DNA from 4 places in the Sphingobium sp. CFD-1 genome. Region 3 is predicted to be linked to each of the others. Evidence: predicted binding sites of a transcription regulator. Region 3 holds the regulator's gene; each other region holds the start of a gene.

Region 1 (7,596 bases), 260 kb from region 3:
GGGGAAATCCGCATCGGCCGCACGTTCCTTGCCAACGCGCGGGCCATGACGGGACGCTGACGTCCAAGCGGCACACAGAAAAAGGCCCGACAATGCCGGGCCTTTTTCCTTTCTGGGACCGCGCCCTTCAATTGGCGAAAGCGGAATGCGGGGCTTTCCCCGCCTCGGCATAGCGCGCCTTGGTTTCCGCCCGGGCGATGGCGGCGGCGACCGGCGCCTTGACATGGGCGATGGCCGCGCTGCGGCAACGGGTGGCTTCGGCCAGATCCCGGCTTCCGCACACCCTGCCGGCGGCGCGCCCGATACGGCTTTGCAATTCCCTTTGATCCGCTGCCTGCGACAGGTCCAGATCGCCGAAACGGACCTCAAAAGTGCGGCCGTTGGACATAAAGGTTTCCGCGCTGGCGCTGCCCGCGATCAGCGAAGCGGCGGCAAAGGCGGCAATGGAAAGGGTCTTCAAGGGGGCAAACATGGCAAAGTCTCCTCAACTGCTTGTCTTGCCGGTTCGTCGCTCGGGGGGATTGAGCGACAAACCGGGGATGAAAACGGAGGCTCGATCGGTTGGGGGAAAGCGCGTCGCCGCCGTTGCCCTTTCCTTTTACGGCGGTGGCGGGCGCGATGCCTGCCGCCTTCGATGGACGGCGCGCTTCATCGCCCAACGGCACATCCATCGACAAAAGGCAGATAGCGCCGGACAAAAGACATGACGAACGACATGAACACCCGGACAAGCGACATTTCCTTAACGGAAACTCCGAATCGAAACGGTCAGGCGCATAACGAAAACGCCCCCGGCGCAAGGGAAGGCCGGGGGCGTATCCAGGATGCTGTCGGGCACTCCAGGATTTCGAAACTGTCATCTATCAGACGACACGCTCACGCGTTAACCGTCTCTGAACAGGGGGAAACCCCCTCTTGGGATGCCTCATGATAGTCGAGAAACGCCATTCACCCGGCGCCAATCGACAGTCGGCCGCCAATTTCCGCTCGACAGCGTCCCCAGGGGACGAACGGGCTGCCTGCGGCTACCAACGACATTTGGCAGGTAAAACCATTAACGCTACGTTTCCGTAACGTCAATTGGCTTTGCGTCCTATTTTGGGAAACAGGACAGGGGGTATTACCTATTTTCCAGCCACCAGTTGCGCCCGCCACTTTACCAGCACGGACTCGGGAACGCGAGGCCTTTCCGGTGCATCCTTGCCTTCGCGCAGCTTTTTCCGGTCTTTTTCCGGTGGGTTGGCAATGCGAACGCGCACCGGCGCCACCCCCTGGACATGCATGCCAAGCTGTTCCGCGGCACCCCGAGATAAGTCAATGATTCTGCCATTTCTGGCGAAGGGTCCGCGATCATTTATCCGCACCAATATCGTGCGCCCGCTGTCCAGAGACGTCACCTCGACATAGCTCGGCAGCGGCAAGGTCGTGTGCGCGGCAGTCACCGCCTTGGGCCGAAATCGTTCGCCATTGGCTGTCTGATTGCCCGATTCGCTGCCATACCAGCTCGCATAGCCCAGATAGTCATAGGTTGGATCGGCCGCGGGCACATAGGTCACGCCCCGCACGCTATAGGGCTTGCCGATCTTCACCGGCACGTCGCTTACCGGCCTGTATCGCACACCCCCGCCACAGGCCGCCAGCAGCACCGTCGCAGCCAGCACGCCGCCGCGCATCCCTTTCGCCATTCCACCGCTCATGCGGCGGACCCTAATGCGCCGCGCGGCGGGATGGAACCCCCGCGCCCTTCCCTTTCCCGCAACCGATCCTATCTTGGCGGACAGATGCGAAACGCGCACTTGCCCCAATAGAACAAATCTGGAACAAGAAGACCCCATGAGTCTCACGCATATTTCCGTGCGCGGCGCGCGCGAGCATAATCTCAAGGGCGTGGATGTCGACCTGCCCCGCGATGCGCTGGTGGTCATCACCGGCCTGTCGGGTTCGGGCAAGTCCTCCCTGGCCTTCGACACCATCTATGCCGAGGGACAGCGCCGCTATGTGGAGTCGCTCTCCGCTTATGCGCGTCAGTTCCTGGAGATGATGCAAAAGCCCGATGTCGAGCATATCGAGGGCCTGTCCCCCGCCATCTCCATCGAGCAGAAGACGACCAGCCGCAATCCGCGCTCCACTGTCGCCACGGTTACGGAAATCTACGACTATATGCGCCTGCTTTGGGCGCGCGTCGGTATCCCCTATTCGCCTGCCACCGGCCTTCCCATCGCCGCGCAGACCGTCAGCCAGATGGTCGACCGCGTGATGCAATTGCCCGAAGGCACCCGCTTCTACCTGCTCGCCCCCGTCGTGCGCGGCCGCAAGGGCGAATATCGCAAGGAACTGGCAGAGTGGCAGAAGGCGGGCTACACCCGCGTCCGCATCGACGGGGAAATATATCTGATCGAGGACGCACCCGCGCTCGACAAGAAATATAAGCATGACATCGAAGTCGTGGTCGACCGCCTCGCCGTCGAACCCGACATGGGCACCCGCCTCGCCGACAGTTTCGAGCAGGCGCTCAAGCTGGCGGACGGTCTCGCCTTTGTGGACCTCGCTGACGGCGTCGTCCCGGGCCGCGAAGACGAAGCGCAATCCGCCGACAAGAAGATGAAAGGCGCCGGCATCCCCGCCAACCGCATCGTCTTCTCGGAAAAATTCGCCTGCCCGGTCAGCGGCTTCACCATCGCGGAGATCGAGCCGCGCCTCTTCTCCTTCAACGCGCCGATGGGCGCCTGCCCGGCCTGCGATGGCCTGGGCGAACGGCAGGAGTTCGACCCCGAACTGGTCGTTCCCAACGAAGCCCTTTCCCTCAAGAAGGGCGCGGTCGTCCCCTGGGCCAAGTCCAACCCGCCCAGCCCCTATTATATGCAGGTGCTTGGCTCCTTGGCGAAGGAGTTCGGTTTCTCCCTCGAAACGCCGTGGCAAGACCTTCCCGGCGAGGTGAAGCTCATCATTCTCCACGGCACCGGCGGCAAGCCTGTCACCCTGCGCTTCGTCGACGGCAAGAAAAGCTACGAAGTCCGCAAGCCGTTCGAAGGCGTGATCGGCAATCTCAACCGCCGTCTGCTCCAGACCGAATCCGCCTGGATGCGCGAGGAATTGAGCAAATATCAGACCGCCATGCCCTGCGAGACATGTGACGGCGCGCGCCTCAAGCCCGAAGCTCTCGCGGTCAAGATCGCCGGTGAGGACATTTCCATGTCCACCCGCCGCAGCGTGGTCGATGCGCTCGCCTTCTTCTCCACCCTGCCCGACAAGCTCACCGACCAGCAGAACCAGATCGCCCGCGCCATCCTCAAGGAAATCGTCGAGCGTCTCGGCTTCCTCAACAATGTCGGCCTCGACTATCTGAACCTCGACCGCACCAGCGGCACCCTCTCAGGCGGCGAATCCCAGCGCATCCGCCTCGCCTCGCAGATCGGCAGCGGTTTGTCGGGCGTTCTCTACGTCCTCGACGAACCTTCCATCGGCCTCCACCAGCGCGACAATGACCGCCTGCTTATTACCCTCAAACGCCTGCGCGATCTCGGCAACACCGTCATCGTCGTGGAGCATGATGAGGATGCGATCCGCGCCGCCGATTATATCGTCGACATGGGACCGGGCGCGGGCGTTCATGGCGGCGCGATCGTGGCGCAGGGCAGTCTCAACGAACTGCTCGCCCATCGCGACAGCCTCACGGCCGATTATCTGAACGGCACCCGCCGCATCGAAGTGCCGGCCAGGCGACGCAAGGGCACCGGCAAGAAGCTCACCGTCCACAACGCCCGCGCCAACAATCTGCGCGGCGTCACGGCCAGCATCCCGCTCGGCACCTTCACCTGCATCACCGGCGTCTCTGGATCGGGCAAGTCCAGCTTCACCATAGACACCCTCTATGCGGCCTCCGCCCGCGCCCTCAACGGCGCGCGCATCGTCGCGGGCGCGCATGACAAGGTGACGGGCCTCGAATATTGCGACAAGGTCATCGACATCGACCAGTCGCCCATTGGCCGCACCCCACGCTCCAACCCCGCGACTTACACGGGGGCCTTCACCAACATCCGCGACTGGTTCGCGGGTCTGCCCGAAGCGCAGGCGCGCGGTTACAAGCCAGGCCGTTTCTCCTTCAACGTCAAGGGCGGCCGTTGCGAAGCCTGTCAGGGCGACGGCGTGCTCAAGATTGAGATGCACTTCCTCCCGGACGTCTATGTGACCTGCGACGTCTGCCACGGCGCCCGCTACAATCGCGAGACTCTCGAAGTGAAGTTCAAGGGCAAGTCCATCGCCGACGTGCTCGACATGACGGTCGAGGACGCGGTGGAGTTCTTCAAGGCCGTGCCGCCCATCCGCGACAAGATGGCGATGCTGGCCGAAGTGGGGCTGGGCTATGTCAAGGTCGGCCAGCAGGCCACAACCCTGTCCGGCGGCGAAGCCCAGCGCGTCAAGCTGGCCAAGGAACTCTCCCGCCGCGCCACCGGCAACACGCTCTACATATTGGACGAGCCCACCACCGGTCTCCATTTCGAGGACGTCCGCAAGCTGCTGGAAGTCCTCCACGCCCTTGTCGAGCAGGGCAACAGCGTGGTGGTGATCGAACATAATCTGGATGTCATCAAGACCGCCGACTGGATCATCGACATGGGACCAGAAGGCGGCGTCAAGGGCGGCGAAGTGGTGGCCGAAGGCGCGCCGGAAAAGGTCGCGAAGAACAGCCGCAGTTTCACCGGACGCTATCTCGCCCCCTTGCTGGGACTGGAGGCCGTGGCGGCGGAATGAGCCATGAGGGGCCATCCCGATTTTCCAACATATGTAGGAAAATGCCCCACCTGCGGCCTCAGGCAAACTGGTTTCAGTTCTCTACTTCCCTCTGTAAAAGACCGCCCGCCGCCTCTTCTCTTCCATTCGCCGCGCCCTTTCCCTTGACCCGGAACAGGAACGCCCGACGGCCCGTTGTCCGGCTCGACCGTTTCACAGGCCAAGGAGTTCTCCATGATCCGCACCCTCATCTTCGGCGCCATCGCAGGCTATGTCGGCAAGAAGCTCTATGACGAAGGCAAGCTGACAGCCTTCAAGGACGACCTCAACACCCGCTACAATCAGGCGAAGGCCGACCTCGTCACCCGGCAGGCGCCGGGGAATCCCACGCCATCCTCATCCACCATTCCGTAATGCCGGCCCGCAGTTTTCCGCTGATCACCGAAACATTGCGCGCATCTCGTGCCACATGATGTGACAGAGCTACGCAACCTTCCCCGCTCCGAAGGGTTGGTGAAAAGCCAATAAGGAGGAATGTTTATGCGCACCCCCATTCTCGCCATTGCCCTGGTCGCCATGTTGCCGCTCGGCGCCTGCGCTTCTGACGGCTATGGCGACCGTTATGGCTATGACCGGCCCGGCAGCTATGATCGCCCCAGCCATCGCGGCGACCGCCGTGACGGGCAACGGCATCACCGTCGGCTTGGCGACAATGACAGCATCTACCGCGACCGTGATGGCCGCTATTATTGCAAGCGTGATGACGGCACTACTGGCACAATCGTGGGTGCTCTGGCGGGCGGGGTTTTGGGCAATGTGATCGCTCCGGGCGGTTCCAAGACGCTTGGTACGATCCTGGGCGGTGCGGGCGGCGCGCTGGCAGGCCGCGCTATCGACCGTAACGACATCAATTGCGAATAAACCAAGAGGAAAAGCAAGAATAAAGGGCGCGATCTTCGGATCGCGCCCTTTTCCTACTTGTCGAAAGCCGATTACAGCTTTTCGGTAAGTTCCGGGACGATCTTGAACAGATCGCCGACAAGGCCGATGTCCGCGACCTGGAAGATCGGCGCATCTTCATCCTTGTTGATGGCGATGATGGTCTTGGAGTCCTTCATGCCGGCGAGATGCTGAATCGCGCCGGAGATGCCGACCGCGACATAGACTTCGGGGGCCACGATCTTGCCGGTCTGCCCGACCTGATAGTCGTTGGGCACATAGCCCGCGTCCACCGCAGCCCGGCTTGCGCCAACGGCCGCGCCCAGCTTGTCGGCCAGCGGAAAGATCACCTGCTCGAAGGTTTCGCTGTCCTTCAAGGCGCGACCACCCGACACGATCACCTTGGCAGAGGTCAGTTCGGGACGTTCCAGCTTGACAATCTCCGCGCCAACGAAGCTGGAGAGGCCCTTATCACCGGTCGAAGCCACGGCTTCCACCGCGCCGCTGCCGCCTTCGCGCGCTGTCTTCTCGAACGCCGTGCCACGCACGGTGATAACCTTCTTCGCGTCCTTCGACTTGACCGTCGCGATCGCATTGCCCGCATAGATCGGGCGCGTGAACGTATCCTCGCCCTCGACCGAGAGGATGTCGCTGATCTGCATCACGTCGAGCAACGCGGCTACGCGCGGCGCGATGTTCTTGCCGTTGGAGGTGGCAGGCACCACGAAAGCGTCATGGCTGCCCATCAGTTCCACGACCAGCGGTGCGACATTTTCGGCCAGCGCATGACCAAAGGCCGCATCGTCCGCGACATGCACCTTGCCCACGCCCGCAATCTTCGCGGCTTCGGCGGCGACGCCATCGACGCCCTGACCGGCAACCAGCAGATGCACTTCGCCCAGCTTGCCGGCGGCGGTAACGGCGGAAAGGGTCGCGTCCTTGATGGCACCGCCCTCATGTTCAACCCATACAAGCGTCTTCATGCCGCAACTCCCAGAGCCTTCAGTTTCGCAACCAGTTCATCGACATCGGCGACCTTGATCCCCGCCGACCGCTTGGGCGGTTCGGCGACGGTCATCGTTTCCAGGCGCGGCGAGATGTCCACGCCATAATCGGCGGGCGTCTTGGTCGCCAGAGGCTTGGATTTTGCCTTCATGATGTTGGGCAGCGAGGCATAGCGCGGTTCATTAAGGCGCAGGTCCGTCGTGATGATCGCAGGCACGCTGAGCTTCACCGTTTCAAGCCCGCCATCGACCTCACGGGTCACATTGACCTTGTCACCCTCGACCTCGACCTTCGACGCGAACGTGCCCTGCGGCAGGTTCAGCAGCGCCGCGAGCATCTGACCGGTCTGGTTGCTGTCGTCGTCGATCGCCTGTTTGCCCAGGATGATCAGGCCAGCGCCTTCCTCTTCCTGAACCTTCGCCAGCAGCTTCGCCACGCCCAGCGGTTCCACCTCGGCATCGCTTTCGATCAGGATCGCGCGGTCCGCACCCATCGCCAAAGCCGTCCGCAGCGTCTCCTGCGCCTTGGTAACGCCAATCGACACCGCGACAACCTCGGTCGCGACGCCCTTTTCCTTCAGACGAATGGCTTCTTCAACCGCAATCTCGTCAAACGGGTTCATCGACATCTTGACGTTCGCAAGATCGACGCCCGTTCCGTCCGCCTTCACGCGGGGTTTCACATTGTAATCAATCACCCGCTTCACGGGCACAAGGATCTTCATTGCAACATCCTCCGTTAATACGCCAACAAGGACGCAGGCGGCCCGTTTCCGGACCACCTACGCCCCATGCTGTTCATTCCAGTGGCTTGGTGCGTCAGGCCGCCTTCCTCACTTCCGCCACGATCTTCTTCGCCGCATCGCCCAGATCGTCCGCGGGAACGATGGCCAGGCCCGACTGCGCCAGAATGTCCTTGCCC
Region 2 (7,596 bases), 400 kb from region 3:
ACCCTGCAACGCGACGTCCGTAATGACCAGGTCAACATTTTCCTCGTCCATGGCGCGGACTGCGTGGTCATAATCGTCGACGGTGGCGGCTATACGATAACCGGCAAGGGACAAGCTATGTTCATTGTCAAAAGCTACCAGCGGCTCATCCTCGACCACTAGTATCGTGCGGATCGCACGTCCCCGGCCTGGCGCTGTCTTTTCCCCTTTGATCAGCCCGAAAAACATTTGCCGACCCGCCCTGTTTCCGCCATGTGCCAATAATGCCGCGCCCATGCGCTTGGTTTCCGGCGCGAAAGGCTCCAACCCTCGCGCAAGCGCCTGCTCGGCACCGTTCGTCACACATGCCGATGTTCTCCCCATATGGGGAGAGCCAGTTGCCGCGAAAAGGAATGAGCCGTGGAACCGCCAAAAAAATCAGGACCGCGCCGCCCTGCTCGCCCTGGCGCCCCTGGAAAGCCCGGTGTTGGAAAACCCGTTGACAGCCGTGCACGCAGTGGCTCGCGCCCACCCCGTCCCGCTCCCGGCAAAGCCGGGAAGCCCGCATCGCATCCAGCCAATCCGCATCCGGCGCGCGCTGCCGCCAATGCCGGCGGCAAGACGGAACCACAGCGGATCGCGAAGCTTCTCGCCCGCGCCGGTGTCGCATCCCGCCGCGAAATCGAGCGGATGATTGTCGAAGGCCGCATCGCCCTGAATGGTGAGGTTGTCCTGACGCCCGCCACCCTGCTCGCTTCTTTGCATGGCGTGACGGTCGATAGCATCCCGGTGAACCAGCCCGCCCCCGCCCGCCTGTTCCTGTTCCATAAGCCATCAGGTTTCCTGACGACCGAGCACGACCCCAAGGGCCGGCCAATCATTTATGACAAACTGCCCGCCGACCTGCCCCGCGTCATGCCGATCGGACGGCTCGACATGACCACCGAGGGCCTGCTGCTTCTCACCACCGATGGCGAATTCAAGCGTCAGATGGAGTTGCCCTCCACCGGCGTGCCTCGGACTTATCGCGCGCGCGCCTTCGGTGAAGTCAGCCAGAACCAGCTCGAAGACCTGTTCGATGGCATTGAGATCGACGGCATCCGCTATGGCCGGATCGAGGCCAATCTGGAGCGGCGCACCGGACGCAACCAATGGATCGAAATGACCCTGACGGAAGGCAAAAATCGGGAAGTCCGCCGCGTGCTGGAACATCTGGGACTTCAGGTGAGCCGTCTGATCCGTACCAGCTATGGTCCTTTCCATTTGGGCGAGTTGGCCTCCGGCGCGGTTGAGGAAGTGCGGCAGCATGACCTCATCCTCTTTCGCAAGAGTCTGAAAGGAACGAAGGGGTGAGCTGGTCGGAGCTATCCACTGCGCCTTCGGCAGCTTCTGCGAATGGGATAGGGAAAAGACCAGCTCCCACCCATAATGGCCTTCCCGCCTAAGCCCCGACGAATTACATAACCCATCCCGGACCACCCGAACCTTCAAACAGCGTCACCAGACGGAAATTCGATCATGAGAATCATCGCAGGCCAATGGCGTGGCCGTCCCCTCACTGCTCCAAAGGGTGATGCGACCCGCCCCACTGCGGATCGCACTCGCGAAACACTCTTCTCGATGCTGCTTAGCCGCCTCGGTTCCTTCGAGGGTCTTGCGGTCGGTGATTTCTTCGCGGGCTCCGGCGCGCTGGGATTCGAATCCCTTTCGCGCGGCGCGGCAAGCTGCCTCTTCGTTGAGCAGGAACGGGCCGCCCTCGATGTGATCCGCGCCAATGGCGACCGCCTGGGCATCCGTCCTGACATCCGGCAGAGCAGCGTTCTCTCTCTTGGTCCGGCGCCCCGGCCGCTGGACCTGATTTTCATGGACCCGCCCTATAATACCGGCGCAGGCGCAGTGGCGCTCGACAAACTCAGCCGCCTCGGATGGACCGGTCCTGCTACCTGGATCAGTATCGAAACGGACCGACGTGAGGATGTGGAGGTCGGTGGCTTTACGGTCGATGTTACCCGCGACGTCGGCAAGGCCCGCCTGACGCTATTGCGCGCCGACATCTGAGCGGCCTGTCAGATCGCAGAAAAACTGCATCCCGATATGGGATGAAATCCATGCCCAAAATCGCGCCGGGAGCACGGAGTGACAGTATCCTTTCCTTCCCGGCGCGGATTCCTTCGGTCAACCGGGCTTGCGGTTCGCCTTTCTAGCTTTTCGTGCCTCACCCGGATTGATGCAGCTGTCCTGTACCGCCTTGCTGCACACGGGATAGTCCTTGGCCTCGGTTGGTGGAGGCGTCATATTACCGCCCATGGTCACGGGATTTGACGAAGAGCCAACCGGCGCGGTGGGATCATTCGGCACGTCTGAAGGAGCCGGTTGCATATCGCTGGTCGGAGGCACCGCTCCCTCCGGCTGCGCCGCATTGGGATCGGCCTGAGCCGGCGCCTGTCCTGCGGAAGGGGCCGTCGGCGAGGGTATCTCACTCCCGGCTGGCGGCGCGTCCGTTGTCGGCATCTCCTGTGCAAAAGCGCCAGGGATGGCGGTCGTGAAACACATCATGGCGGCACCCGCCAAAATGATCGATCTCATCGGGATTTTCCTTCCTTATTTCTCACCCCGTTCTGCCGCTTGGGCTGATGAAGAACCGGAATCGTGACGTGTGCGTTCCAGCCGTGGCGACAAGCCGTTGCTATTGCGCCGTCAAGCGACGCCCCGATTCAGGCTTCGGGATATCGATCGAATTTAGGAAGGTTGTGTACATTTTCCATCCACGGCGCAGCCTCCACATATTGCACATGAATGACGGGCGGAAAAAGCGATTGATCGTCGAATGTCGCGGTTTGAATATCGACCATGCCGGGAAAAGTGACGGGGTTGGTGTAAAAAAGTCCCGTTCCGCATTTCCCGCAAAAATGCCGCGTTGCATTTTCAGATGACGGGTAGAGCACCGGCGCTCCGCTTATGGTCAGATCCTCTTGGGCGAACAACGCCCACCCTACCATCGGCGCGCCCGCGCTCCGGCGACAGTCGGCGCAATGGCACAATGCGCTATAGACCGGTTCACCCCGCGCTTCATACCGGATTGCCCCACATTGGCATCGTCCCGTAGCCATAGCCTTTCTCCTTGCATCATTCCCCTTTTGTTCTCATACTTTCCACATCACTGTAAGACTGCAGCCCTTGTTCTGTTACCCCGCCCATCCTAGTTGCTTCACACATGACGACCGTCGCTCCCTCCCCCAATGATCCACCCTATCTTCAGGGCCTCAATACGCCCCAGCGGGAGGCCGTGCTGACGACCGAAGGGCCAGTCCTCGTTCTCGCGGGGGCAGGCACCGGCAAGACTGCGGCGCTAACGGCTCGCCTTGCCCATCTTATCGCTACACGGCGCGCTTATCCCTCGGAAATCCTCGCCGTCACTTTCACCAACAAGGCCGCGCGGGAAATGCGCGAGCGTGTCGGCCGCATGATCGGCCCGGCTGTGGAAGGCATGCCATGGCTTGGAACCTTCCACGCCATTGCCGCGAAGATGCTGCGGCGCCATGCCGAACTGGTCGGCCTGCAATCCAATTTCACCATCCTCGACACCGACGATCAGTTGCGCCTGATGAAACAACTCATCCAGGCGGAGGGCATCGACGAAAAACGCTGGCCCGCGCGCCAGCTTGGCGGCCTGATCGACCAATGGAAGAACAAGGGCCTCACACCCGAGGAAATCGGTGCGGGCGAAAGCGAAGCCTATGCCAACGGGCGCGGCCAGAAGCTCTATGCCGCCTATCAGGCCCGGCTGCGCGACGTTAACGCCTGCGATTTCGGCGACCTGCTGCTGCATGTTCTGACGATCCTCAAGCGCCACCGCGATGTGCTCGAAAGCTATCAACAGCGGTTCCGCTATATCATGGTGGACGAATATCAGGACACTAACAGCAGCCAGTATCTCTGGCTCCGCCTGCTTGCCCAGCAGCGCAAGAACATCTGCTGCGTGGGCGATGATGACCAGTCGATCTATTCATGGCGCGGCGCGGAAGTTGCCAACATCCTACGCTTCGAAAAGGATTTTCCCGGCGCGAAGATTGTCCGCCTCGAACAGAATTACCGGTCGACGCCTCATATATTGGGCGCAGCTTCCGGTGTGATCGCGGAAAATGGCAATCGCCTTGGCAAGACGCTCTGGACCGATATCGATGTGGGCGAGAAGGTCCATGTCATCGGCGTCTGGGACGGCCCGGAAGAAGCGCGCCGCGTCGGGGACGAGATCGAATCGATCGAGCGTAGCGGCCGATCGCTGGACGAGGTCGCCATCCTCGTCCGCGCCCAGCACCAGACGCGAGAGTTCGAGGACCGTTTCATCCAGATCGGCCTGCCCTATCGCATCGTGGGGGGATTCCGCTTTTATGAACGCGCCGAAATCCGCGATGCGCTCGCTTATCTGCGGCTGGTCAACCAGCCTGCGGACGACCTCGCCTTCGAACGGATCGTCAACGTCCCCAAGCGCGGGCTAGGCGACAAGGCGGTCGAAAAACTTCATCGGCTTGCGCGGGCCGAGGCTATTCCCCTTGCGCTGGCGGCTGCCCGTATCCTCGATACGGATGAACTGACCCCACAGGCGCGGCGATCATTGGGCGCGTTCATCGGCGATCTTGCACGCTGGCGCGACCGGGCGGCGCAACTGCCGCATGCAGAGCTTGCCCGGCAGATTCTTGACGAAAGCGGCTACACCGCCATGCTTCAAGCCGAACGCACGGCGGAAAGCGCGGGCCGTCTCGAAAACCTGAACGAACTTGCCCGCGCTATGGAGGAATATGAGACGCTCGGCGCGTTCCTTGAGCATGTCAGTCTCGTCATGGACAATGAGGCGCAGGCGGAGGAGCGCAAGGTCACCATCATGACCATTCACGCCGCCAAGGGGCTGGAATTCGACACCGTATTCCTCGCCGGCTGGGAAGAAGGGATTTTCCCCTCGCAGCGCGCCCTGGATGAAGGAGGGCTGTCCGCCTTGGAGGAGGAGCGCCGCCTGGCCTATGTCGCGCTTACCCGGGCGCGGAAATCATGCACCGTCCTCCACGCCGCGAACCGCCGCATCTATGGTCAGTGGACCAGTTCCATCCCGTCCCGCTTCGTGAGCGAACTTCCCCCCGAACATGTGGAAGAAGAAAGCAGCATGGCAGGCGGCGCTTCCCTCTGGCGTGCCAACTGGTCGGAGCGCGCCGATCCTTTCGCCGATGTCGGGCGCGGCACCGGACGAGGCCCCGGCTGGCAACGCGCCCAACAGGGTGGACAATTCAGCCGCGAGCCCGTTCGAATTGTGGAGGCCCGCGCTTCCGCCATTTCACTGGGGAACAAGGGGCGTGATGACATGGCTGTGGGGCTGCGCGTCTTTCATCAGAAATTCGGTTACGGCACAGTGGCCGAGATTGAAGGCAACAAGCTGGAGATCGACTTCGAAACAGCCGGGCGCAAGCGGGTGATGGACAGTTTCGTCAATCTCGCCTGACGAGTGGCTACGAGAGAGCGAGAGAGGCGTGCATGGCCTGCCAAGCGTCGCTGTGCGGGAGCAGCGGCGACCTGATGCAGCAAGATGAAGGCTGTCGACAGCGGCCGCTCCAATGCGGCGCAGTTTACATGGCCGCCGACAGATGTCGTTCAATCATGTTTGCGACTATTTCAGCGTGCGTTTGTGCAAGATCGTGGTCCGCGCCGGGGATGACACACAACTGTGCGTTTGGGAAAAGCGCGGATAGCCGTTCTCCCACTGCAATCGGGCTGATCGGATCGTTATCGCCCCAGATTAGCAGCGCAGCGGCGTCGATTGACGGGATCCTGTCCGATAAGTCTTCTGTGGGATGGGCGATCCACGACGCAGCGCCGGGATAAGCGGCAAAATAGTCCGCCCGCCAATCCGAGCCACCAAGGTCTGCGACAGGCACCCCACCGGAGGTGACAACAAGAACAAGGCGTTTGACCATCATTGGCCTCGCGAGCGCGAGCCTGATTGCGATCAGGCCGCCCATCGATTGTGCGACGATGTTGACTGGCTCTCTGACATGATCCAGCACCATGTCCACGAGGTCATCCAACCCGTTTACTTGGGGATTTGCTGGTTCGTCACCAAGACCGGGCCAGCCGAAGAATACGCCATCCAGCCCGGCAAGGTCAGCAACCGGCTTCCAGAACGAAGCGCTCCCGCCAGCGCCGGGAAGGAAGAGGGTCTGTGTAGCGCAACTCGTCATCATGTCGATAAATAGGCTGGGCTGCACAAAGCCTGCAATCGGGATTGCAACGATCGCATAGTCCGTCCCTTGCTGGTCGTCGATCGACAATGTTTCACAGCCTGCGCCCCAAGCCGTCGAAAGTCCGCACTTCAACGAATTCAGCGCCAACGGCTCATACAGCCTGGCTGCCATAATATTACGGGAATTTGGTGGAGCCTAGCGGGATCGAACCGCTGACCTCCTGCATGCCATGCAGGCGCTCTCCCAGCTGAGCTAAGGCCCCGTCTCCAGCGAACAGAGAAAATCTCCCATCCGCTGACTTTCAGAAATGTCGGAAAGATGGTGGAGCCTAGCGGGATCGAACCGCTGACCTCCTGCATGCCATGCAGGCGCTCTCCCAGCTGAGCTAAGGCCCCGTCTCCATCTTGCTGCGCCGCTTGGGGCACGGCGCCTTGGGAGCGCTGCCTCTAAATGGCAGCGATCCCATTGGCAAGTGCAAAAATCAGTTGGAGCATTTTCCTTTTGAGCGAAAACGCTCCGTAGCTTTTTATACCGCATTTTCCATGTCGTTGACTGTCAAAGATCAACGCGAAAATGCTCTAGTTATCGTCGTCGCCACTATCCTTGGCGGCTTCAACGCCCAGGTCATCATCGCCGCCCAGATCGACGTCATTATCCGGCGAATCGCCATCGTCATCAACGTCCAGATCCAGGTCCAGATCGTCGTCCGCCGTCTCCCGTTCACCATCGGCGGTTTCGATGACTTTCTTGGGCGCCTCCTCGTAAGGCAGCGGCTGCTTCGACTTCAGCACCGGCTCGGGTTCCCAGGCGGTGCCGCAGTTGATGCAGGTGACCGGGTCATCTTTGCCCAGGTCATAGAAGCGCGTGGCGCATTTCGGGCAAGTACGCTTCGTACCCCATTCAGCCTTGACCATGTCCGGCCTTGTCCTTCTCGAAAGTGCTCAAACAGAAATCACGCGGCACGACATCGTCGTCCGCGAAGCGTCGCGCGCCTTGCCATAGCGAAACCGCGCTGTCAAAAGCCGGGCGCATTTTTTTCCCATTCCTTGTAACGGATCGCATGTGACCGCTTCCTCCGATCAGCCCACCCCCATGACCTTCACCGCCGCGCCGCCGCTGGCGGGCGTCATCACCGTGCCGGGGGACAAGAGCATTTCCCATCGCGCCCTCATGCTGTCGGCCCTTGCTGTCGGTGAAAGCCGGATAGAGGGGCTGCTGGAGGGGGAAGACGTACTTGCGACGGCCGCCGCCATGCGCGCAATGGGTGCCGCCATCCAACGCGATGATGACGGCATATGGCACGTCCATGGCGTTGGCGTAGGCGGATTGCTCCAGCCGCCGACGGCTCTCGACATGGGCAATAGCGGCACGTCCACCCGTTTGCTCA
Region 3 (7,596 bases):
CGGGCGCCTCGGACGAGGCACGGTCCCGCCAGCGGCCGTCATAGCGCATCGGTTGCTTCGCGGCGCGCTGCTGCTCGCGCAGTTCCGCCAGTTCTTCGGGCGTCGCATAGCAGCGATAGGCATGGCCGTTCGCCAGCATCTGATTGGCGACTTCCGCATGGCGCGCCGAGCGCCCGAACTGAAAGACCGCAGGCTCGTCGCCGCCAAGGCCGAGCCATTCCAGGCCGTCGAAAATCGCGGCCACTGCTTCCTCGGTGGAACGGGTCCGGTCCGTATCTTCGATGCGGAGCAGGAACTTGCCGCCATGGTGCCGCGCGAACAGCCAGTTGAAAAGCGCGGTGCGGGCGCCGCCGATGTGGAGAAAGCCGGTGGGGGACGGGGCAAAACGGGTCACCACCTGCTTGTTCATTCCCGTTGCACTCACCGAAGAATTCCCTGACATTCGCCCTGCCTATTCATGAACGCGACGCCCCCTAGCATGGCTTTTGAGTCTCCACAAACTTCCGTTCGGGAGAAGGGGAAGGCGTGGCGTCAGGCCTTGGCTTTTTCATTGGAACAATGGCTGGAAAAGGAAAGGGAGCAAATCCCGCTCTGGGTTCCGGTGGGATTGGGAATCGGGATCGCGACCTGGTTTGCTTTACCCCATCGGTGGGCGTGGCTCGCTTTTTGCTGTGTCACCCTGGCTCTGGCCAGCGCCGCTGTCTTGCTGCCGACAGGAGGTCGCGTAAGGAGGATGGCGGTTTCGGCGGGGATACTCGCCTGTCTGGGTTGCCTGCTCATTTGGGGCAAGTCGGCGCTGGTGGGAGAGCCGCCGTTGCAGCGCGCCACATTCGCGGTGCTTACGGGCGAAGTCCGGTCGGTGAGTCCCGTTCCTTCGAAAGACATGGTTCGCTTGCTGCTGCGGCCGGTAGGCGCGCCGGAGCTTCCATCCCTGGTGCGGGTGAATGTGCGGGAGGCGGATATGTCGCCCGCCATAGATCGAGGAGCAACTGTTCGCTTCCGTGTGCGGTTGATGCCGCCGGCGCCACCCAGCTTGCCGGGCGGCTATGATTTTGCCGCGCGGGCTTATTTTCAGGGGATAGGGGCAACGGGACGCGCCTTGCCGCCCATCGCCGTCATCGCGCCCGCGACGGGTGGGCCTGACATGAGGAATCGCCTGTTCTCGCATATTCTCGATCGGCTGAAAGGGCCGGCGGGAGGCATTGCCGCCGCGCTCGCCACCGGCGATCAGGGCGCGATTGCGGAGGACGATGCGGAAGCGATGCGGCGCAGTGGCCTCGCGCATCTGTTGTCCATCAGCGGACTGCATGTGACGGCTTTGATCGGCGCGGTCATCTTCCTGCTCATGCGGACGATGGCGATCAGTCGCCGGGCGGCGCTGAATTGGCCTTTGATGCTGATCGCGGCGACGGGCGGGGCGTTGGCGGGGATCGGCTATACCTTGCTGACGGGCGCGGAGGTTCCGACCGTGCGCTCCTGCATCGCCGCGCTGCTCGTGCTAGGCGGTCTGGCGCTGGGGCGGGACGCCATCACCTTGCGGCTCGTGGCGACGGGAGCGCTGATCGTGCTGTGCCTGTGGCCCGAAGCACTGGTCGGGCCGAGTTTCCAGATGAGTTTCGGCGCCGTGATCGCAATTATCGCCTTGTCGGAGCACCCGCGATTTCGCGCTTTCGCTGCGGCGCGCGATGAAAATGGCTGGCGCAAGTTCGGGCGTTCGGTCGCGGTCTTGTTGATGACAGGCTTTGCGGTCGAACTGGTGTTGGCGCCGATCGCTTTCTTCCATTTTCACAAGGCGGGTATGTTGGGCGCATTCGCCAATATCATCGCGATCCCGCTTACGACCTTTGTGGTGATGCCGCTGGAGGCCTTGGCGCTTCTGCTGGATCTGCTGGGTCTGGGTGCTCCGGCGTGGTGGGCGACTGGCAAGGCCTTGGATTTCTTGCTGTTGATTGCCCATGGCGTCGGAGGAAGTCCCATGGCCGTGGCGCTGGGACCGGCGCTGCCGAACTGGGTCTTTGCCGTAATGGTGATGGGCGGGTTGTGGTGTCTGCTGTGGCGAAGCGCATGGCGCTGGTGGGGGTTGGCGCCCGTTGGAATCGGGCTCCTGGCGATTTTGCTCAATCCTCCGCCCGACATATTGATCACCGGCGATGGCCGCCATGTCGCCTTGCGAACCGAGGGGGATGGCATGGCTTTGCTGCGGGACAGGGCGGGTGAATATGTGCGCGATGCCCTGACGGAAAGTGCGGGCTATGATGGAACTCTCGAATCCCTGGCCAGTCTGCCGCAGGCACGCTGCTCCGCGGATCTGTGTTCGGTCCTGTTGGACAGGGGAGGCAGATCCTGGCGGTTGCTTGTCACTCGCAGCCGCATGTTTGTCGAAAGAAAAGCCTTCATGCGCGATTGCCAATGGGCCGATATCGTCGTCAGTGACCGTCGCTTGCCTCAATGGTGCCGACCCAGGTGGCTGAAGGTGGATCGCTCTATGTTAGCGGCGAGAGGTGGTCTCGCCATCAATCTGGAGAATGGGACGATTCGCTCTGTCCATAGCCCGCATGACGCCCATCCCTGGATGCCGCGCCGCGGACGCACCGATCACAGCAGATCGCGTTAGATCTGATGCAGGCCGTGCGCTCTCATTCTGTTTCGCCGCCTGGGTTACTGAAAAGTAGCCCTGATCCTTCGCGCGATGCTTCAACTATATCGGCGCAGCAACCCGGCCAGCTTGCCTTGAATGCGAACCTGTGTGGGATCGTATAGCTGAGGCTCATAAGCGCTGTTGGCGGGATCAAGTCTCACCCTTTTGCCGTCGCGGCGGAAATATTTGAGCGTGGCTTCATTGTCGTCGATGAGGGCGACCACTATCTGGCCTTCCCGCGCTACGTCGGTTTTCTGGATCAGCGCGAAATCGCCATCGAGAATACCGGCATCGACCATGGAATCGCCCGCTACCTCCAGCGCATAATGGTCACCCGCGCCTAGCAGAGCCGCCGGAACGGAAAGCATATTCTGCCCCTCCAGCGCCTCGATGGGAACGCCCGCTGCGATCCGTCCATGCAGAGGGATTTCGATGATGTCATTAGCGGCGATGGGCAAGCTGACGGGCGCTTGCGACGTGGCGGCAGGCATCTCCTTTGGCAGGCGATGCATGGCGTCCGGCAATTTCAGCACTTCCAAAGCCCGCGCGCGATTGGGCAGGCGCCGGATGAAGCCGCGTTCCTCCAGCGCATTGATGAGGCGGTGGATGCCCGATTTGGATCGCAGGTCGAGCGCGTCCTTCATCTCTTCAAATGAGGGGGATACGCCGCGCTCTTCCAGGCGGGTCTGGATGAAGCTCAGCAACTGTTGCTGTTTGGGCGTCAACATGCCTGCGATCTCCAATGGAACGGATGGAGAACGCATAGGAAACGGAAGGGGGCAAGTCAAGCGGTTAACCGTTGGTCGCATTTGCGCGGAACGGTGAGTGGGACGGGCCGTTGTCAGGCTACCCCTTCAGGTGGAGAGGTTAGGAGAGTGACCATGCCCAACCAGAACGATCAGGACAAACAACAGCCGCGCCGCGAACAGCAAGGCGGACGTCAGCAGCAGCAGGAGAATAAGCAGGGCCAGATGGGCGATGAGCGCCGCAAGGACTCCAATCCCGGCAAGCAGCAGCGCTGACAGAAGTTGATATGTCTTTTGGAAGGGGTCGCGATGCGGCCCCTTTCTATTTCTATGCCGGGATGGGAAGAATATCGACGATATCGCCGGTCTTGGCCGGAGCGGAATGCGCGCGACGCAGGATCAGGCAGTCCGCACGCGCCATTGCAGCCGTCGCCGCGCTATCCTGCGACGTCACGGAAACGATTCCTCCTTCGGCCCGAAAGGCGCGTAGATAGTCGTCCCGTTCTCCGGTAGCCGGCAGGGGCGCGGCAAGGCGGGCACTGGCCAGGACGGGGAGGGGCGATGCGGCTCCTCCCATATGGCGGGCCAGTGGCAACAGGAACAACATGGCAGTTACGAAGGCGGAAACCGGATTGCCCGGTAGACCGAGAAAAGCAGAATGCCCCAGCTTTCCTGCCATGAGCGGTTTTCCGGGACGCATGCGGATTTTCCAGAAGTCCAGCGATCCGCCCGCCTGGGTAAAGGCGGGACGAACCAGATCATGATCACCGACAGATGCGCCCCCCGTCGATAAAATTATGTCAGCCATTTTAGCCTTTTCAAAGGCTTGTATCATGGTTTCGAGATCATCTGGAACTATTCCCAGATCGAGGATGTCGCAAGGCACGGTGCCGAGCATTGCCATCAGCATCGGGGCATTGGATGAAGGAAGCTTGCCGGGAGGCGCAGACTCGCCGGGCGCCACGAGTTCATTGCCCGTCGATAATATGGCTATGGTAGGGCGCTTGCGAACCGGAAGGGTTCCGTGCCCTGCAAGGACGGCAAGGGCGATCTTCGCAGCGTTCAATTGCGCCCCGCCCGCAAGCAATGTTTGATGGATGTGAAAATCCGACGCAGTCGCGCGGACATGCAGACCTGGCGTCAATGGTTTGTCCACGCCGCGCAGCACATCGCCGGTCAGTTCCGCATTCTCCTGAATGAGAATGGCGTCAGCTCCCGGAGGGAGCGGCGCACCGGTGAAGATGCGGCAGGCCTCGCTTTGTGCCAACGCAGTAGGCAGATAGCCACCCGCGGTGCTGGCGTCGGTCACGCGCCATGGTCCGGGCCATTCTGCCGCGCGCACAGCATAGCCGTCCATCGCGGAAAGATCGGCCCAAGGTTGATCGCGATGGGCCGCGATGTCCTGCGCCAGCCAGCGGCCGGCGCAAGATGTGACTGGAACCTCTTCCACCGGAAGGGGCGGGGTCAGCGCGAACAGTCGCGCCTGCGCTTCCGATACGGGGAGGAGGCTCATGACGCCGGCGCGTGCCAGTCGCCTGACTTGCCGCCCGTCTTGGAAAGCAGGCGCACGCCATCAATGACCATGGCCTTGTCCAGCGCCTTCGCCATGTCGTAAATGGTGAGCAAGGCGACAGAGGCCCCGGTCAGGGCTTCCATCTCCACGCCGGTCTGGCCAGCCGTCCGGGCGGCGACCGTCACGGTTACACCCTCTTCGTCGAGGTTGAGATCGACCGTCACGGAACTGAGCGGCAGGGGATGGCAGAGCGGGATGAGATCGGACGTCCGCTTTGCCGCCATGATCCCAGCGATGCGCGCGACGGCGAGCACGTCGCCCTTCTTTACCTGACCGGCGGCGATGGCGGCGGCGGCGTCCCGATTCATCGTGATGCGCCCGGTGGCGACGGCCTGGCGAGCGGTGGCGGCCTTGTTCGACACGTCGACCATGCGCGCCGATCCGTCCTCATCCAGATGGGTGAGGCCGCCGGTCATTCGCCGGTCAGCAGATTGTGGGTGGCCGCTTCCAGATCGGCCTGTCGCATGAGCGATTCCCCGACGAGGAAACAGCACACCCCATGGTCGGCCATCGTTAGCAGGTCGGCGTGACTACCAAGGCCGCTTTCAGCGACGAAGGTGCAGCCTTTGGGCGCCTTGTCCACCAGTTCATAGGTGCGGGCGAAATCGACGGTAAAATCGCGCAGGTCGCGGTTGTTGACGCCGATCAGGCGGGATTGCAGCTTCAGGGCGCGCTCCAGTTCATGCGCGTCATGCACTTCGATCAGAGCGTCCATGCCAAGGCCAATGGCGGCATCCTCTATTTCCGCCATCTGACTGTCCTCGAGCGCGGCGACGATGATGAGGATAGCGTCCGCGCCGATGGAGCGGCTTTCCAGAACCTGCCACGGATCGACGAGGAAGTCCTTGCGGATGACGGGCAGGGCACAGGCCGAACGAGCGGCCATCAAAAAATCTTCATGCCCTTGGAAATAGGAATGGTCGGTCAGGACCGACAGACAGGCCGCACCGCCTGCCGCATAAGCCTGGGCATGGGCGGGGGGATCGAAGTCGGTGCGGATTAAACCCTTGGAAGGACTGGCCTTCTTGATCTCCGCGATCAGGCCGAAGCCGGAGCGGGCGGCATCGTCCAATGCCTTGCGGAAGCCGCGCGGCGGTGTCTGCTCGGCGGCGCGGGCATGGAGCGTGGAGACGGTCATCGCGGCCTTGCGGGCGGCGACTTCATGGCGCTTCGTTTCGCAGATCTCGATCAGCTTGTTGGTCATTTATAGGCTATCCAGCAATTGAGGAGCGCGTTGGCAAGGCCCCGGTCGATGGTTTCGGCGGCTTCCTCGACCCCTTCCCTCACATCGGGGACGGCTCCCGCGACGACAAGGGCGGCGGCGGCGTTCAGGAGCACCGCATCGCGATAAGGCCCCGGCTCGCCCTGTAGCAAGGCGCGCAGGGCGGCGGCGTTGTGCTGCGGCGATCCGCCGCGAATGGCGTCGACCGGATGGGTGGGCAAGCCGGCGTCGGCGGCGGAGAGGCGGCGCATGGCGACGATGCCGTTGCCGGTGACTTCCGCCACGTCATTTCCGCCGGCGAGCGAGAGTTCGTCCAGCCCTTCGTCGCCCGAGACGATCATGGCGCGGTCGACGCCGATCTGGGCCAGCGCCTGGGCATAGATGGGGACATAGGCGGGCCGCGCGATGCCGACGAGCTGGCGGCGGACATTGGCCGGATTGGCGAGCGGACCCATAAGGTTGAAGATGGTGCGGCGGCCGATGGACTTGCGGATGGGACCGAGCCGCTTGAGTGCCGGATGATGCTTCTGCGCGAAGAGGAAGCAGATGCCGAGGTCGGCGAGGGTGGCTTGCGCGCTTTCGGCGATCCGGTCGAGATCGAGGCCGAGTGCTTCGAGCGTGTCGGCGGCTCCCGCCTTGGAGGATGCGGCGCGGTTGCCGTGCTTGGCAACCGGAACGCCTGCGGCCGCGACGACCAGGCTGACCGCGGTCGAGACGTTGAGCGTATGATGCCCGTCGCCTCCCGTGCCGCAAACATCAATGGCTCCGGAGGGGGCATCGATCGGGATCATGCGCGCGCGCATGGCGCGGGCGGCGGCAGCGATCTCTATGGCGGTTTCGCCGCGTTCGGCCATGACGATCAGGAAGGCGGCGATCTCCGCTTCGGGCAAATCGGCATCGAACAGCATGGCGAAGGCGCGGGCGGCCTCTTCTGCGTTCAGTGGGGCGGCGGGATCGGGCAGGTTGGTCATGACCCTGCCGCCTTAATCGCCCGATGCCCTGTGAGTCGAGTATGACTAACACTTAAGGTCACATATGTCGTGTAAGGCTCGCCATTCGGCGATCCTGCACAAACGTTGCGATAGCCCGCAAACCAGCGTCAGGCCGCTTCGCGTTCCTTGACCGGGAGGCCCGCGATGCGGAGGAAGTTCGCCAGCATATCATGCCCATATTCCGTGGCGATGCTTTCCGGGTGGAACTGCACCGAATGGATGGGGAGCGTCCGGTGGCGGAAGCCCATGACCGAGCCGTCCTCGCTGGTCGCGTTTACGATGAGGCTGTCGGGAATGTCCTCCACGATCAGCGAATGATAGCGGGTCGCAGTGAAAGGCGAAGGCAGCCCCTGGAACAAGCCGGTGCCGTCGTGGCGGACGGGCGATGTCTTGCCGTGCATAAGGCCGCCGCGCACCACCTTGCC
Region 4 (7,596 bases), 1.5 Mb from region 3:
CAAGGGCGCGAAGCTGACGCCCGACCGGGTGCGCTATTTCTGTCACCCCGACTGGGTAGCCGCTATGGGGCAACATCCGCCCAGGGCACTGTGGTCGCCGGAGGTAGCGACCGAGGATGGACTGAAGGCGACGGTGCAGGCTTATCGGGTCAAGGGGTGGTTGTAGGAGGCGGCTTTTGTCCGCCTTGATGGCTTCGCGAACTGACCACTGATCCCATATATGCCGCGCCTCCGCGAAGGCAGGAGCACGGGCTTGTTTAACGGCAAAGCCTAGCCAAAAACCGCCGCCCGCCGGATCTGCGTCTTAATTCGCTGCCGGTTCCGCAGGCTTCTGCGCGCGTCGTTCCGCGACAAATTCGCTGATCGCCTGTCCACTCGCGTTGAGCAGCGGATAGGTGCGCGCGTCAGACAGCCAATCGGGGCGGCGCGCGCCGCTGCCGTAGAAAGTATCGTAGACAAGGCTGAAAGCGAGGAAGAACAGGGTCGCGCCGATCAGGCCCTTGATCGCGCCGAAGCCGCCACCGAGCACACGGTCGACCGGACCAAGGATCGACTGGCGCGTGCGCTTGCCGATGGCATGGGCGAGCAGTTTTCCCGCCGCGAAGGTCACGCCGAACACCAGCACCAACGCCAGCATCGCCGCGCCGCTTTCCGTACCGATGAGCGGGGTCAGCAGTTCAGCAACCGAAGCATGGAACAAACGGATGGCGAAGATCGCCAACACCCAGGCAATCAGCGAGAGCGTTTCCTGCACGAAACCGCGCATCAAACCGAAAATGGCGCAACCGCCGATGGCGAGGAGGACGAGGATGTCGACGGCGTTCATGGCATGGCTGGCTATCCGCGCCCGAGCATCTGGTCAACAAGCTGTGAGAGAGCACGATAACCGCTGACCGAAATGCCCTTCACACCATCGGCAGCGGCAGCAGGAACGAACGCGCGGTTGAAGCCGAGCTTGGCCGATTCGCGCAGACGCAGCGGCGCATGAGCGACGGGACGGATTTCGCCCGAAAGCGCCACTTCACCGAACAGCACGACATCGGCGGGAACCGGGCGTTCGGTGAGCGCGGACATAAGCGCGGCGGCAACGGCAAGATCAGCCGCCGGGTCCGACAGGCGATAGCCGCCCGCCACGTTCAGATAGACTTCGCAGGTGGAAAAGCTGAGACCGCAGCGCGCCTCCAGCACGGCGAGGACCATGGCGAGCCGCCCGCTGTCCCAACCGACCACCGCGCGGCGAGGCGTCGCGCCGCTCGACAGGCGGACGACCAGCGCCTGGATTTCGACCAGAACGGGGCGCGTCCCTTCCAGCGCGGGGAATACCGTTGCCCCCGTCACACTTTCATCACGGTGGGTGAGGAACAAGGCGGAAGGGTTGGCGACTTCCTCCAACCCCTCTGCCACCATGGCGAAGACCCCAATCTCATCTGTGCCGCCGAAGCGGTTCTTGATCGCGCGCAGGATGCGATATTGGTGGCTTCGCTCGCCTTCGAAGCTCAGCACCGTGTCGACCATATGTTCGAGGACGCGGGGACCGGCGATGCTGCCATCCTTGGTCACATGGCCCACCATGACAAGCGCGGTGCCGCGCTGCTTGGCGAAGCGGATGAGTTCCTGAGCCGAGGCCCGAACCTGACTGACGGTGCCGGGCGCGCCTTCGATCAGGTCGCTGTGCATCGTCTGGATCGAATCGATGACGAGCAGCGCAGGCGGCTCCCCTTCCCCCAGCGTGGTCAATATATCGCGGACGGAGGTGGCGCTGGCGAGTTGCACCGGCGCCGTGCCAAGGCCGAGGCGTTGGGCACGCAGGCGAACCTGATCGGTGGCTTCCTCCCCGCTGATATAGGCGACCGACAGACCGCGGGCAGCGATGCGGGCGGCGGCTTGCAGGAGAAGCGTGGATTTGCCGATACCCGGATCGCCACCAATCAGCGTGGCGGAACCGAAGACGATGCCGCCGCCCAATGCGCGGTCGAACTCGGCTATCCCGGTACTGGTGCGGTCGGGCAATTGAACGGTGCTGTTCAGGCCGACGAGGGAAATCCCCCTGCCTCCGGTCTGAAGATCGTGGCGCGCGGAAAAGATGGTTTCGGCCGCTTCCTCGACAATGCTGTTCCATTCCCCGCAATCGTCGCACTGGCCCTGCCAGCGGCCCGATATGGTGCCGCATTGCTGACAGACGAATTTACGCTTTGCCTTTGCCATGATCCACGCATATCAGAACATATATAGAACACAATCCCGGCTGGCGGTTTGGTTAGGATTTTCGCCTTTGGGTGGAGGGTGGACATTCCCTTATCTCCATTCGCCCTGAACGAAGGTGGGTTGTCCGCAACTGGCCGGATGCAGAAATTCAAGAGCGAGCAAGCTGCATTGCCCCTTGGAAACGAAGGGGCTTCTGACGCATTACATCACCATGAAGTCCATTCGCATCGCCAGCTACAATATCCGCAAGGCCATCGGCACCGACCGCCGCCGCATCCCAGAACGAGTGATCGACGTGCTGAACGAAGTCGACGCCGACATCATCGCGCTTCAGGAAGCCGACAGGCGATTCGGCGTGCGGTCGGCGGCTCTCCCGCCGCTGCTGCTCGACAGCCAGAGCGGCTATAAGGCTGTGCCGCTCAATGTGCAGACCGACTCAATGGGCTGGCACGGTAATGCGATTCTCGTCCGCAAGAGTGCGGAGGTTGGCGCGCATGATGTGATTCACCTCCCCTGCTTGGAACCGCGCGGCGCAACGATGGCGGAAGTGACGCTGAACAGCGCAACCATACGCGTGTTCGGGATGCATCTGGACCTGTCGGGCCTGTGGCGGCGGCGACAGGCTTCGGCGATGATCCATGCGGCGGCGCAGGGCGCGGCAATGCCCACGGTGCTGATGGGCGACCTCAATGAATGGAGCGCGGACCGGGGGTGCCTGGCCGACTTCGCGCGGCACTATAATTTTGCGCCCTGCGGACGGAGTTTCCATGCGCGGCGGCCGGTGGCGCGACTCGACCGGATCATGCATTGCGGGCGGCTGAAGCTGGCGGATAGCGGCGTCCATGAAAGCGCGGCGGCGCGCAAGGCGTCGGACCATCTGCCGATCTGGGCGGAGTTCCGGCTTGACTGACGCCCCCTCGACAAGCTTCGTCCGCTCTGCGATCCATGAGGCATGAGGGAGAAGGAACTCCGGCTGGCGCTGGTCTGCTATGGCGGCATCAGCCTTGCCGTATATATGCACGGCATCACCAAGGAGATCTGGCGGCTGGCGCGGGCGAGCCGGGGTTTTCATGACGGGACGCCGCACCAGGGCAGCACCGAAGCCGTCTATCGCCGCCTGCTGGAAGCCATGGAGCAGGAAAGCGGCATCAGGCTGCGGATCATGCCCGACATCATTGCCGGGGCGAGCGCGGGCGGGATCAACGGCATCTTTCTGGCGCAGGCGATCGAGACGGGACAGTCGCTGGAGCCGCTGACCGACATGTGGCTGGAAAATGCCGATGTCGATCAGTTGCTGGCTCCCGATGCCCGCCCCGCCCGGGCGATCACGAAATTCTGGGCAACACCCCTGGTGTGGGTGGCGGCACGGCGGCCTGGCGATACGGTGGAGCGCACGGTCGCGCCCGACACGCGAGAGGAAGTGCGGCGCAAATTGTCCCGCTTCATCCGTTCGCGCTGGTTCGAGCCACCCTTTGGCGGGGAGATCTTCTCCGGCATGATCCTCGACGCCTTCGACGCGATGGAAGCGACGGGAGGCGGCCCGCCGCTGTTGCCCAACGGGCATCCGCTGGATCTGTTCGTCACCGTCACCGATTTCGAAGGGCATCCGCAAAGCCTGACGCTCAACAGCCCGCCACAGGTGATCGAGACGGAGCATCGCCTCTCCATCGGCTTCCGCGCGCAGGGGCACGGACGGCGGGCCTTTGCCGATGCCGCCGAACTGGTCTTTGCGGCGCGGGCGACGGCGAGCTTTCCGGGAGCCTTCCCGCCCTTCACCGTGCGGGAACTGGATGCGGTGCTGAAACGCCGTCATCGCGCATGGCCCACGCGCGACGCCTTTCTGGCGCGGGCCTTGCCACGGCATGTGGCGCAGGGCGTGGCGGAGGACGCAGTGCTGATCGACGGCTCCGTCCTTGCCAACGCGCCCTTCGCGCAAGCCATAGGGGCGCTCAGCAACCGGCCCTCCCGGCGGGAAGTGGATCGCCGTTTCGTCTATATAGATCCCAAGCCGGGACATCATTCCATCCGCCTGAACCGCGAAGGGGAAGCGGAGGAGGAAATGCCCGGAGACACGCGGCTGCCGGGCTTTTTTCGCACCATTTTCGGGGCGCTGAGCGACATTCCGCGCGAACAGCCGATCCGCGACAATCTGGAAGCGATCGACCAGCATTCCTCTCGCGTCCGGCGCATGGTGCGGATATTGCACGCGCTGCGCCCCGGCATCGAGGCGGAAGTGGAAAGCGCCATTGGCGGGATGCTTTTTCTGGACCGGCCCACGCCTGCGCGGCTGTCCACCTGGCGCGCCAAGGCGCAGCAGCGGGCGGCGAGTTCGGCTGGGTTCGCCTTTCCGGCTTACGGGCACCTCAAGCTATCGGGAATCGTCGAATCGCTCGCGGAACTGCTGTTCCGCCTGAGCGGGGAGGACAGTCCGATGATGCACGAAAACTATCGTCAGGCGATCTGGGCGGAAGTGCGCGCTACCGGCGCGGACAAGCTGACGGAGGATGCAGGGCCATCTTCCGCGCCGGTGCTGTTTTTCCGCACCCATGACCTGGCTTTCCGCGTGCGGCGGCTGCGTTTCCTGGCGCGGCGGCTGACGGAGGCTCTGGAGATCGAAAACGCGGCCGAGGAGGCGGCGATCGAAAAGCTGCGCAACGCCATCTATCAGGCGCTGGCCCATTATTCGGAGTGCGAAGAAGCCGATTTCCACGCGGAAACCGTTCGCGCCGCAGCGCGTGAGGTGCCGACCGACGCCGCCGCCGCCTTGGCCGCCATCGCGCAGGAACGCAACCTGAGGGCACGGGACGACGCCGCCGACAGAATGTTGGCCGATGCGCTGGCTGGCTTGCCGAAGAAAGAGCGGCGCATCATGCTGCTCGCCTATCTGGGCTTCCCCTTCTACGACATTGCCACACTGCCGCTCTTGCAGGGCGAAACCGCCGACGAATATGATCCGATCAAGGTCGATCGCATTTCGCCCGAAGATTGCGGCGCCATCCGGTCAGGCGGTGCTGAAGCCACGCTGAAAGGCATAGAATTCAACAATTTCGGTGCTTTCTTCAGCCGCGCCTATCGAGAGAACGATTATCTGTGGGGACGGCTGCACGGGGTGGAGCGGCTGCTGGATATCGCGATTTCCGCCATACCCGCAGCAAGCCGCCTTTCGCCCGAGCGACTGCATGACTATAGGCGGGAAGCGTTTCTGGCGATCCTGGACCAGGAGGAGGAGCGGTTGCCGCACATCGCGGATCTGATCGCCAGCCTGCGAGAGGAGATCGGATGAGCATCCGCGCGACACTGATTGCAACGATCCTGCTGGCCCTTGTCGGCGGTTGTTCATCATCGTCGGAAGAGCGTTCCGCCAACGCCGATCAGACGCAACATGGCGGAGCCGCGAATGAGTTGCCTGCCGTTACGCCGCCCCCACCCATAGTCGGAAAGACAGTCCCACCTCCTGCCGTCAGGATAAAGGACTTGCCGCCCACCAAGGTCATCGCGCCCGCCGAAGCGGAAGGGCCGCTGCAAGCCAAATTGCCGGACAGTCAGGAAATGGCCGTCACCCCGCCACCGCCTTACCGTCCGCTCGACCTGCCGCCCTCGGGGCAAGCGGGGCAGCTTGCGCCCTTTCCCCAGGAGGTGACGAACTTCATGGTCGAACGGGACAGTTGCGACCATTTCCGGGGCGAGGAACCCTATGATGCGGATCGGCGCGCTTATCTGGAGGAAAATATCGCAGAACTGTGTTCCGGCACCGACGGCCGGCTGGCTGCGCTGCGTATGCGCTATGCGAGCAACGCCACGGTGATCGCCGCCCTTTCCGGCTATGAGGACCGGATCGAAAGCGGCACGGGCAACAGCAAATATATCGGCAAATAATCTAACGCGCAGCCAATAGCGCATCGATGGCGGTTGCCATGGCAATATCGCGCTGGGACAGGCCGCCCGCATCGTGCGTGGTCAGCGTGATGTCCACGCGATTATAGACGTTCGACCATTCAGGATGATGATCCGCCTTGGCCGCCAACAACGCCACGCGCGTCATGAAACCAAAGGCTTCGTTGAAATCGGTAAAGGCGAAGCGGCGGCGAATGCCGTCAGGTTCGCCAATCGTTGTCCAGTCGGGAAGTCCTGCCAGCGCCAGCGCCCGCGCTTCTCCGTCCAGTTTATCAACCATTTGACTATCCTCACAATCTGCTTTGGCTTATGTCGCAGCCATGTCCGACACCCGTCAACCACAGCGTTTCGCGCCGACGAAAGAAGATATCGAAACGCTGGCGCTCCAGGCCCTGAGCCGCCTGCCCGATCCGTTCGCCGCGCATTTGTCCAATGTAATCCTGTTCGTCGAGGATTTCGCCGACGAACAGGTGCTGAAGGAGATGGAGATCGACGATCCCTTTGGCCTTACCGGCCTTTATACCGGACGACCGGTGGGCCATGAAGCGCAGACCGGGGATACGCCGCCGACCGTCCATCTTTTCCGCCGACCGCTGCTGGACGAATGGGTGGAAACCGGCGTCGCTCTGGATGCGCTTATCACCCATGTCGTAGTGCATGAGATCGGCCATCATTTCGGCCTGTCCGACCTCGACATGCACGTACTGGAAGACATGGTTGCGCCATGAGGAACGCGGTGCTGCGCCTGTCGGATGTAGCCTGTATGCGCGGCGGACGGATGCTGTTCCGGCATGTCACGCTCGATCTGCAAGCGGGCGGCAGTGCGCTGCTCACCGGCCCCAATGGCGTGGGCAAGTCTAGCCTGTTGCGGATTTGCGCGGGCCTCCTGCCCGCCTTTGCCGGGAGAGTGGACATGCGCGGCGGCATAGCCCTGACCGACGAGCGGCTGGCGCTGGATAGCGAGCGGCCATTGCTGAAGGCACTGGGTTTCTGGGCACGGCTGGACGGAGTGGATGACGGAACGTTGGAGCGCGCACTGGACGCCATGGCGCTCCTGCCGCTCGCGGAGGTGCCGGTGCGGATGCTCTCCACCGGGCAGCGCAAGCGCGCGATGATGGCGCGTGTGATCGCTTCAGAGGCGGCGATATGGCTGCTGGACGAGCCGGGCAACGGGCTGGACGATGCATCGCTGGATTTGCTCGGCGCAGCGATATCCTGTCATCTGGCCATGGGCGGCATTATTCTGGCTGCGTCGCATCAGCCGCTGCCGATTGCGGATCATGCACGGATCGACCTGCGCGCTTATGCGGCGGAGGCAGAAGACGCATGAGGATAATGTGGCTGCTGGCCCGCCGCGATCTGGGGCAGGCATGGCGCTCGGCGGGGCTGTGGCTGCCGGTCGCCTTCCTCTTGCTGGTGGCGAGCCTCTATCCCTTTGCTGTTGGTCCTGACGCACCGCTGCTCCGGCGAACAGGCGGGGGCATGTTGTGGATCGCG

What was found. The regulator LexA, encoded in region 3, represses DNA repair genes until DNA is damaged. The targets are predictions, from matches to a motif close to GTTCCNCNCTTGTTCT.
Region 1: the regulator LexA is predicted to act here: its motif matches at 1,807-1,822, upstream of uvrA (excinuclease ABC subunit UvrA).
Region 2: the regulator LexA is predicted to act here: its motif matches at 3,108-3,123, upstream of LDB26_RS09530 (ATP-dependent helicase).
Region 4: the regulator LexA is predicted to act here: its motif matches at 2,220-2,235, upstream of radA (DNA repair protein RadA).

Annotation. Positions count from the first base shown of each region.
Region 1 covers NZ_CP084398.1:2,520,041-2,527,636, forward strand. Annotated here, with positions in the region: gene LDB26_RS12765 (LytTR family DNA-binding domain-containing protein) at 1-60, shown strand, start outside; gene LDB26_RS12770 (UrcA family protein) at 128-472, opposite strand; gene LDB26_RS12775 (septal ring lytic transglycosylase RlpA family protein) at 1,125-1,697, opposite strand; gene uvrA (excinuclease ABC subunit UvrA) at 1,834-4,752, shown strand; gene LDB26_RS12785 (hypothetical protein) at 4,966-5,145, shown strand; gene LDB26_RS12790 (glycine zipper 2TM domain-containing protein) at 5,272-5,652, shown strand; gene LDB26_RS12795 (electron transfer flavoprotein subunit alpha/FixB family protein) at 5,724-6,653, opposite strand; gene LDB26_RS12800 (electron transfer flavoprotein subunit beta/FixA family protein) at 6,650-7,399, opposite strand; gene sucC (ADP-forming succinate--CoA ligase subunit beta) at 7,494-7,596, opposite strand, start outside.
Region 2 covers NZ_CP084398.1:1,863,640-1,871,235, forward strand. Annotated here, with positions in the region: gene LDB26_RS09500 (response regulator) at 1-228, opposite strand, end outside; gene LDB26_RS21535 (pseudouridine synthase) at 400-1,332, shown strand; gene rsmD (16S rRNA (guanine(966)-N(2))-methyltransferase RsmD) at 1,498-2,037, shown strand; gene LDB26_RS09520 (hypothetical protein) at 2,155-2,565, opposite strand; gene LDB26_RS09525 (GFA family protein) at 2,694-3,089, opposite strand; gene LDB26_RS09530 (ATP-dependent helicase) at 3,194-5,470, shown strand; gene LDB26_RS09535 (alpha/beta fold hydrolase) at 5,595-6,296, opposite strand; tRNA gene LDB26_RS09540 (tRNA-Ala) at 6,396-6,471, opposite strand; tRNA gene LDB26_RS09545 (tRNA-Ala) at 6,529-6,604, opposite strand; gene LDB26_RS09550 (TIGR02300 family protein) at 6,788-7,123, opposite strand; gene aroA (3-phosphoshikimate 1-carboxyvinyltransferase) at 7,272-7,596, shown strand, end outside.
Region 3 covers NZ_CP084398.1:2,260,863-2,268,458, reverse strand. Annotated here, with positions in the region: gene gltX (glutamate--tRNA ligase) at 1-409, opposite strand, end outside; gene LDB26_RS11460 (ComEC/Rec2 family competence protein) at 479-2,614, shown strand; gene lexA (transcriptional repressor LexA) at 2,695-3,366, opposite strand; gene LDB26_RS11450 (hypothetical protein) at 3,520-3,660, shown strand; gene LDB26_RS11445 (molybdopterin molybdotransferase MoeA) at 3,713-4,897, opposite strand; gene moaC (cyclic pyranopterin monophosphate synthase MoaC) at 4,894-5,373, opposite strand; gene trpC (indole-3-glycerol phosphate synthase TrpC) at 5,370-6,161, opposite strand; gene trpD (anthranilate phosphoribosyltransferase) at 6,158-7,150, opposite strand; gene LDB26_RS11425 (aminodeoxychorismate/anthranilate synthase component II) at 7,279-7,596, opposite strand, start outside.
Region 4 covers NZ_CP084398.1:764,923-772,518, reverse strand. Annotated here, with positions in the region: gene LDB26_RS03840 (NAD(P)-dependent oxidoreductase) at 1-166, shown strand, start outside; gene LDB26_RS03835 (CvpA family protein) at 305-826, opposite strand; gene radA (DNA repair protein RadA) at 838-2,205, opposite strand; gene LDB26_RS03825 (endonuclease/exonuclease/phosphatase family protein) at 2,417-3,115, shown strand; gene LDB26_RS03820 (patatin-like protein) at 3,158-5,488, shown strand; gene LDB26_RS03815 (hypothetical protein) at 5,485-6,081, shown strand; gene LDB26_RS03810 (4a-hydroxytetrahydrobiopterin dehydratase) at 6,083-6,379, opposite strand; gene LDB26_RS03805 (metallopeptidase family protein) at 6,420-6,827, shown strand; gene ccmA (heme ABC exporter ATP-binding protein CcmA) at 6,824-7,429, shown strand; gene LDB26_RS03795 (heme exporter protein CcmB) at 7,426-7,596, shown strand, end outside.